DNA from 2 places in the Paenibacillus sp. SRL342 genome. Region 1 is predicted to be linked to the other one. Evidence: riboswitches for the same ligand, from Rfam matches in the RefSeq annotation. Region 1 holds a riboswitch; the other holds the start of a gene.
What was found. Region 1 has a riboswitch for glycine ahead of gcvT (glycine cleavage system aminomethyltransferase GcvT). Riboswitches for the same ligand answer to the same signal wherever they lie in the genome.
Positions count from the first base shown of each region.

Region 2: linked by a shared signal. The riboswitch ahead of sdaAB (L-serine ammonia-lyase, iron-sulfur-dependent subunit beta) and the one ahead of gcvT (glycine cleavage system aminomethyltransferase GcvT) in region 1 are both predicted to bind glycine.

Region 1 covers NZ_OZ481790.1:5,477,487-5,480,900, reverse strand. The annotation lists gene gcvPA (aminomethyl-transferring glycine dehydrogenase subunit GcvPA) at 1-551, opposite strand, end outside; gene gcvT (glycine cleavage system aminomethyltransferase GcvT) at 548-1,684, opposite strand; glycine riboswitch at 1,901-2,001, opposite strand; glycine riboswitch at 2,005-2,127, opposite strand; gene gcvH (glycine cleavage system protein GcvH) at 2,472-2,864, shown strand; gene AC4E8D_RS24130 (PTS mannitol transporter subunit IIBC) at 3,284-3,414, shown strand, end outside.
Region 2 covers NZ_OZ481790.1:531,567-534,980, forward strand. The annotation lists gene AC4E8D_RS02555 (beta strand repeat-containing protein) at 1-758, shown strand, start outside; glycine riboswitch at 893-1,017, shown strand; glycine riboswitch at 1,022-1,157, shown strand; gene sdaAB (L-serine ammonia-lyase, iron-sulfur-dependent subunit beta) at 1,297-1,986, shown strand; gene sdaAA (L-serine ammonia-lyase, iron-sulfur-dependent, subunit alpha) at 1,976-2,953, shown strand; gene AC4E8D_RS02570 (alpha-glycosidase) at 3,135-3,414, opposite strand, start outside.

The DNA.
Region 1 (3,414 bases):
ATCTCCAGACGGAGTCCGTGCGCATATGCCTGCAATACCTGACGGGCTTCCGGATGAACGGTACGGGATACGATGAGCTGTTTGCGACGAGTTGCTGCTGCGGCGAGATTACCGGCTTCCGCAAAAGCTGTTGCGCCGTCATACATGCTGGCATTGGCTACAGCCATACCGGTTAATTCACAGATGTAGGATTGAAATTCGAAAATGGCCTGTAGTTCACCTTGGCTGATCTCAGGCTGATAAGGTGTGTAGGCAGTGTAAAACTCGGAACGGGAAATGACATGATTGATGACGGAAGGAACATAATGATCATATATGCCAGCGCCGAGGAAGCTGGCGTGTGTTTCGAAATTGGCGTTGGCGCCGGCTTGTTTGGACATGTGACGTGTCAGCGCATATTCATCAAGTTTGGAGGATACGGGCAGCTCGCCCTGATAACGAATCTCCTGCGGAATGTCCTGAAACAGATCCTCCAGCGTACCCACACCAATGGTTGCGAGCATGGCGTTCTGATCTTGCTCAGTCATGGGAATGTAACGGTGCTTGCTCATGCTTGATCAGCTCCTTGAGTAGGTGTCTTCGACGTACGTGTCCGTTTATGAAAAGGGGTCTTCACGACCTCGGCTTTTAATTTCTTGCCGCGAATCTCAATCTCAAGCGGGGTTCCCAGCGCAGCGTATTTGCTGTCGATGAGGGCAAGCCCCAGATTACGCTTCAATGTAGGTGATTGCGTGCCTGTTGTCACTTCACCGATCTGTACGCCTTCGGCGTAAATCGGATAGTGGGGGCGGGGAATACCGCGCTCCAACACTTCGATGCCGACCAGTTTGCGGGCGGGCCCGTCAGTTTTTTGCTGTAACAAGGCTTCGTGTCCGATAAAAGGTCCGGCATTCAGCTTCACAAACATACCTACGCCAGCTTCGAGTGGAGAGATAGTTGCCGACAATTCCTGTCCATACAGAGGGAGCTTTGCTTCAAAGCGCAGTGTATCCCGAGCACCGAGGCCTGTGGGTACAAGTCCGTGACCTTCACCGGCTTGCATTAACCCATTCCAGACCACAGCGGCCTGATCTGCAGGAACATATAGCTCAAAGCCATCTTCACCGGTATAACCGGTACGGGACAACAGTAATTTTACTCCACATACTTCAGCATCCTGCACAAAACGAAACGGTTCAATCGAGCTTACATCCGTATCTGTAACTTTTCCGATAATGTCTACAGCCAGTGGACCTTGCAAGGCGAGTAGCGCCGTCTGCTCCGAATCGTTGGTCATGCTTACGCCGGGAATCAAGTGCTCTTGCAGCCACGCCCAATCCTTGTCGATGTTGGAGGCGTTAACCACAAGCATATAATGCTGATCTTCCAGCTTATACACGAGCAGATCATCCACCACACCGCCATCTGGATAACACATCAGGGTGTACTGGGCTTGATCGGGAACCAGCGTGGTCACATCATTGGTCATCATTTGTTGCAAAAACGCTTCAGCCTGCTCACCCTGTACCGTGAATTCGCCCATATGGGATACATCGAACAGTCCCGCGCGCTCGCGTACCGCTTCATGTTCTTTCTGGATTCCGCTAAATTGTACCGGAAGCTCCCAGCCTCCAAAATCAATGCACCGTACGCCTTCGTATTGCTGATACAGTGGGAAGAGTGGTGTTCTAAGCAAATCGGACATCAAATCACCTCGTCATGGGCCGTGAGCCGGCCGGATATACAATCGTGGATCAATGAACCAGGGTATTTTTAAATTTCCAGCTAGATAATTTCATCACATAAGTATGGTAAGGCAGCTATGGCAGCGCCGTTCTACATCCTGTTTTTCGTTTTTTGGGAAAAAGGAAAAGGACAGGCCAAAGAATCGGCATGCCAAGTAGCACGCTGTATTCTAAGGCTCTGTCCCTTGTACCTGAGAGTTACCCCGCTGCGTTGTGCAGCAGGTTTCCCCTTGGGTGATCATAACGCCCGCACAGGGCGAATAGATGCTCTCCAGAGTTGCGTCCCGTAAAAGTCCTTTTGCCTGAGAGATTCACCTCCGCTTATCGGTGGTTTACTCCTTCGGCGTTACCTCATGTACATCCCGAATCGGGTGTCACGGGTAATCTCTCCCTTTACATTCATCCGCGGGTATTACATAGTCCAATAAACATATTTACTCTTTTCATTAAAACGTGAATCCACTACCGATGTCAAGAACGATATCATAGATAACAATTTAAAACCGAATATTTAATCTGTTTTCTATGTTATTGTTCGTGTATTTATAAAGAGTGCGCTTACTATTCTAATATTCACCAGTATATGAAGAAAGAGTGTAATCCGGTTACAGGATTTAGAGGTGTTCAGTAAATAAATTGTGAGGTATATTGACATTTGATTCATAAATATCATACGCTATGTTCTGGGAAAAAGGTTAAGGTCAAAGAACGCATGCACTCATTTAATGAAAAGCGAGGCGGATATCGATGAGCGAATTGAAAAGTGATTTCCTGTACAGTGAAGAGCATGAATGGGTGCAAACCGTAGGGGAGGATACTGTACGTATTGGCATTACCGAGTTCGCACAGCATCAGCTGGGTGACATTGTGTTTGTGGAACTGCCTGACCTTGAAACCAATGTAAAAGCAGAAGATAGCATTGGAACGATCGAATCGGTCAAAACGGTTTCGGACTTGTTCTCTCCCGTCACAGGTTCAATTATTGCAGTTAATGATTCGTTGCAGGATTCCCCTGAACTTGTGAACAGCTCTCCTTACGAGGAAGGCTGGATGATTGAGATTCGTGTTGAGGGAGATCTGACAGCAGCATTGTCTACATTGATGAATGCAGACGCGTATCGGAAACATACGGAAGAATAGTTTTAACGAACTTGTACTTATTAACATATATTTTATAACCAAATGATATGAGCTTCATATTGTTTCGACCTGTGTGAGCCTGATGCTTGCACGGGTTTTTTGTGCTTTCCAAGAATGGTTTTGAATGTGGATTGAAGCAGATTGTGGATGTAAATCACCTGATTGGACCAAGCTATAGGTTAGAAAATGATTCTGGAAATGATAAAAGTCATAGGCGGAAAAAGCCTTGTGTATCAAGGGGTTGAGTCATTATGCATCGATTAAAACGATTACATAACCTAATGTTGTCATCATTGTTCATGACGAAAGTACGCTTTCATTTCATTGAACAGGAGAGCATTCTCGCTTAGGATTACAACAGGGGAGAAATGATACCCCTTTCATAAATCATAATCACTTGATCCAAGGAGGATAATACAATGAGTAATTTGGACCAATCGTCCAATTCCAAAGGTGGGCTACGGGTAGGGGTTCAGCGCTTCGGCCGATTCCTGAGTGGTATGGTCATGCCGAATATGGGCGCATTTATCGCCTGGGGATTAATTACGGC
Region 2 (3,414 bases), 2.3 Mb from region 1:
TTACTGGAGATACAGGTGCGACAGGCGTCACAGGCGCTACGGGAGCGACAGGACTGACGGGAACGACAGGGGTCACTGGTGTTACAGGAGCGACAGGACTGACGGGAACGACAGGGGTCACTGGTGTTACAGGAGCGACAGGACTGACGGGAACGACAGGGGTCACTGGTGTTACAGGTGCAACCGGATTGACAGGAACAACAGGAGTGACTGGTGTTACAGGCGCAACGGGAGTAACAGGAGCGACCGGAGCTACTGGTGCTACAGGTGCCACAGGTGCTACGGGAACGACTGGAGCTACTGGGGTAACTGGTGCGACAGGAGCAACGGGTGCTACGGGATCAACTGCAGCTTCGGCTCCGGCAGACTCTTCCTTGTTTGCTGATAGCCAGACCGCGGCGTTGGGTCTTTCATTAGTAGCTGAAACGACGATTCAGACACTTAATGTACCTGTAGTAGCAGGCCAACGGGTGAAAATAGATAATAGTACGCAAGTGGCTGTAGTTGTAGGTTCGAACTGGAACGTTGCGTATAACATTAATCTGAGGCGAAACGGAGTGTTGATTAATCAATTGCAGATCTCCAGAACAGGGAATGCTTCCGGCACATTAAGGTTTCTTTCCTCCAACACTTACGTGGATACTGCCCCGGCTACAACGACTAACGCATACACGATAAGCATCCAATTTACAACCACTACAAGCGTCACTAGTGCCTCAGCGGAAGTGAGAAATATTAATGCTATTCGCTTCAGCTAAAATAGACATCGAACTTATGATAATTACACGTCACTTTTGTTGACATATATGATATTGTGCATTACTCTATGGGTATACTTGATCAAAAATTTAGATATATACCCATTCGAATCGAATTAAAATAATACAGCGGATGATAACGAGCGGGAGAGATCTGGGTTAGCTGAGCACAATGGCTAGTGTCCAGGCACCGAAGGAGCAAGCTGCTGCGCACCCGATGCAGTCGTTAATCTCTCAGGTAAATGTACCATCGTTGGACGCAACTCTGGAGAGTGCGCGAACTGCGCCACCCAAGGGGTATATGATCAGTCTGCCCGGTGACTTTGTCTGTAATTGCAGGCAGTGCACCTTGTCGTGAGACACTACTGATCGTGAAACTCTCAGGTATCGAGGACAGAGAGAGGGCCTAAGGCCTTCTTCTGTCCTTTTTTGATGTCATCATACCCTAAATAAGGGTCATTGTGGATGGAACTCCTGGATCGAAATGACGAATACATTTTACAAAATTGAATCATGATTAATAATGGAGGGTTACAAGGTGCGATTTAAAGATGTTTTCTCAATTATTGGTCCGTCGATGACGGGGCCTTCAAGTTCACATACAGCTGGTGCAGCAAGGTTAGGAAGAATTGCTCGTCAGTGGCTGGGATGTACGCCAGATCGTGCCCGGTTGACGTTATACGGTTCATTCGCTGATACGTATCAGGGGCACGGAACAGACCTGGCACTGATCGGCGGTCTGCTGGACTATGTCACAGACGATCCGCGTATCCCGGATGCGGAGCGATACGCAGAGGAAGCGGGCATGGAGGTTGAGTTTTATACAAGTGGCCTGCCTGCTCCTCATCCAAATACGGTCAAAATTGAGTTGTGGCATGGAGAACGTGCCTGCTCCTTAATCGGTGCATCCATTGGTGGTGGCAGTGTATCAGTGCATTCGATGAATGATTTTCGTGTTCAGATTAGTGGTGAGTTCCCAACACTGGTTCTGCGGCATGCGGATAAAGCGGGCGTACTCGCGTCAGTGACGTCCACGATCAGTTCATCCGGGGTTAACATCGGGTATATGCAGGTGGACCGGAAAGCCCGTGATGGCGAAGCACTCACCGCGATGGAAATGGATGGTGTGCCTAATCCTGATATGCTCAAGCGTCTAAAGGAGCTCGACCATGTGCTGGACATTCGTGTTATCGATTTGAAGAGAGGAGTTGATTCGGATGCGGTTTAAACATTTGCACGAACTGAATACGATCTGTACAGCAGAATCCAAAACCATCGCTCAGCTGATGATCGAGGAGCAGGTTCAGGAGACCAATACACCGGAAGCGGATGTTGTGAAGCAGATGTCTGAATATTATCAGGTGATGAAGGAAGCGGTACGCAAAGGGTTAACGGAAGATACTACATCACGCAGTGGGTTAACGGGTGGAGACGGTAAAAAAATGGCCGAGTACATTCGCAAGGGTGAGACTTGTTCAGGAGATGCTTCCGCACTTGCCATGGCGTATGCCCTGTGTGTATCTGAAGTGAATGCCTCCATGGGCCGGATTGTGGCAACACCAACAGCCGGTTCCTGTGGTATTATCCCGGGTGTGTTTATCAGTTCACAGGAGCGATTTGGCTGGACGGATGAACATTTGGTGAACGGGTTGTTCTGTGCGGGAGCAATTGGTTATGTTATTGCCAACAATTCATTTATCTCCGGGGCCCAAGGTGGCTGCCAGGCGGAAGTGGGTTCCGCTATCGGCATGGCTGCGGGTGCCATGGTTGAACTGCGTGGAGGTACACCGGAACAGGTCGTTCATGCCGTTGGTTTGGCGTTAAAAAATACACTGGGCCTTATCTGCGATCCGGTCGCAGGCCTTGTTGAAATCCCGTGCATCGTCCGTAATGGACTGGGTGCAGTCACGGCGCTGGCTGCGGCTGACATGGCCCTGGCCGGAGTGCGTAGTGCTATTCCATCAGATGAAGTCATCGACGTTATGCTGGAAGTAGGCAGTGCGATGCCGAGCCGCCATCGGGAGACAGCCCAGGGCGGGTTGGCCCAGACGCCAACCGGCCGCAAAATGATGCAAAAGCTGGCTAAACCAAAGGCAAAGCGTGCAGAGCCTGAGCCGGAGTCGAAGCCAGCAGATTCTGACACAACTACAAGTGGGGCGGACAATGCTCAAGTGGACAAGGATACTCAGGTTTAAGCTGAACCGGGACCACCTATATATAAATCAGTGACATTATTATGTATAACGGCGAATACAAAAATACAAAAACAAGCGTCCGCGAACCCGAATCCGGGTTATGCAGGACGCTTGTTTTATGCTGCAGATGAAGCGAAGATAGGCTACTTAGATGTGGCTCAGACGTATGTGTATTATAACTCTAGTCCTGGCTCACAGCCGTACTTAATACGGCATATCCATACGCGGGCAGTTCAATGGAGAGTACGCCATCTTCCTTGGCGGTACGATGGTTTCCGCCGAATAACTCGGTCCATTCCTCGTCACCGGCCTCCAGCTCGACAATAGCCGTCTCTTCTGATCGATTGAACAGAACCAGAATTCGTTCCTCCTTACTTTGCCGCTCCAATACCAGTTGGCTGCCATCGGGACGAGCCTGCAGAAAACGAACGGTGCCTTCTGCACGCAGGGCAGGATGAGCA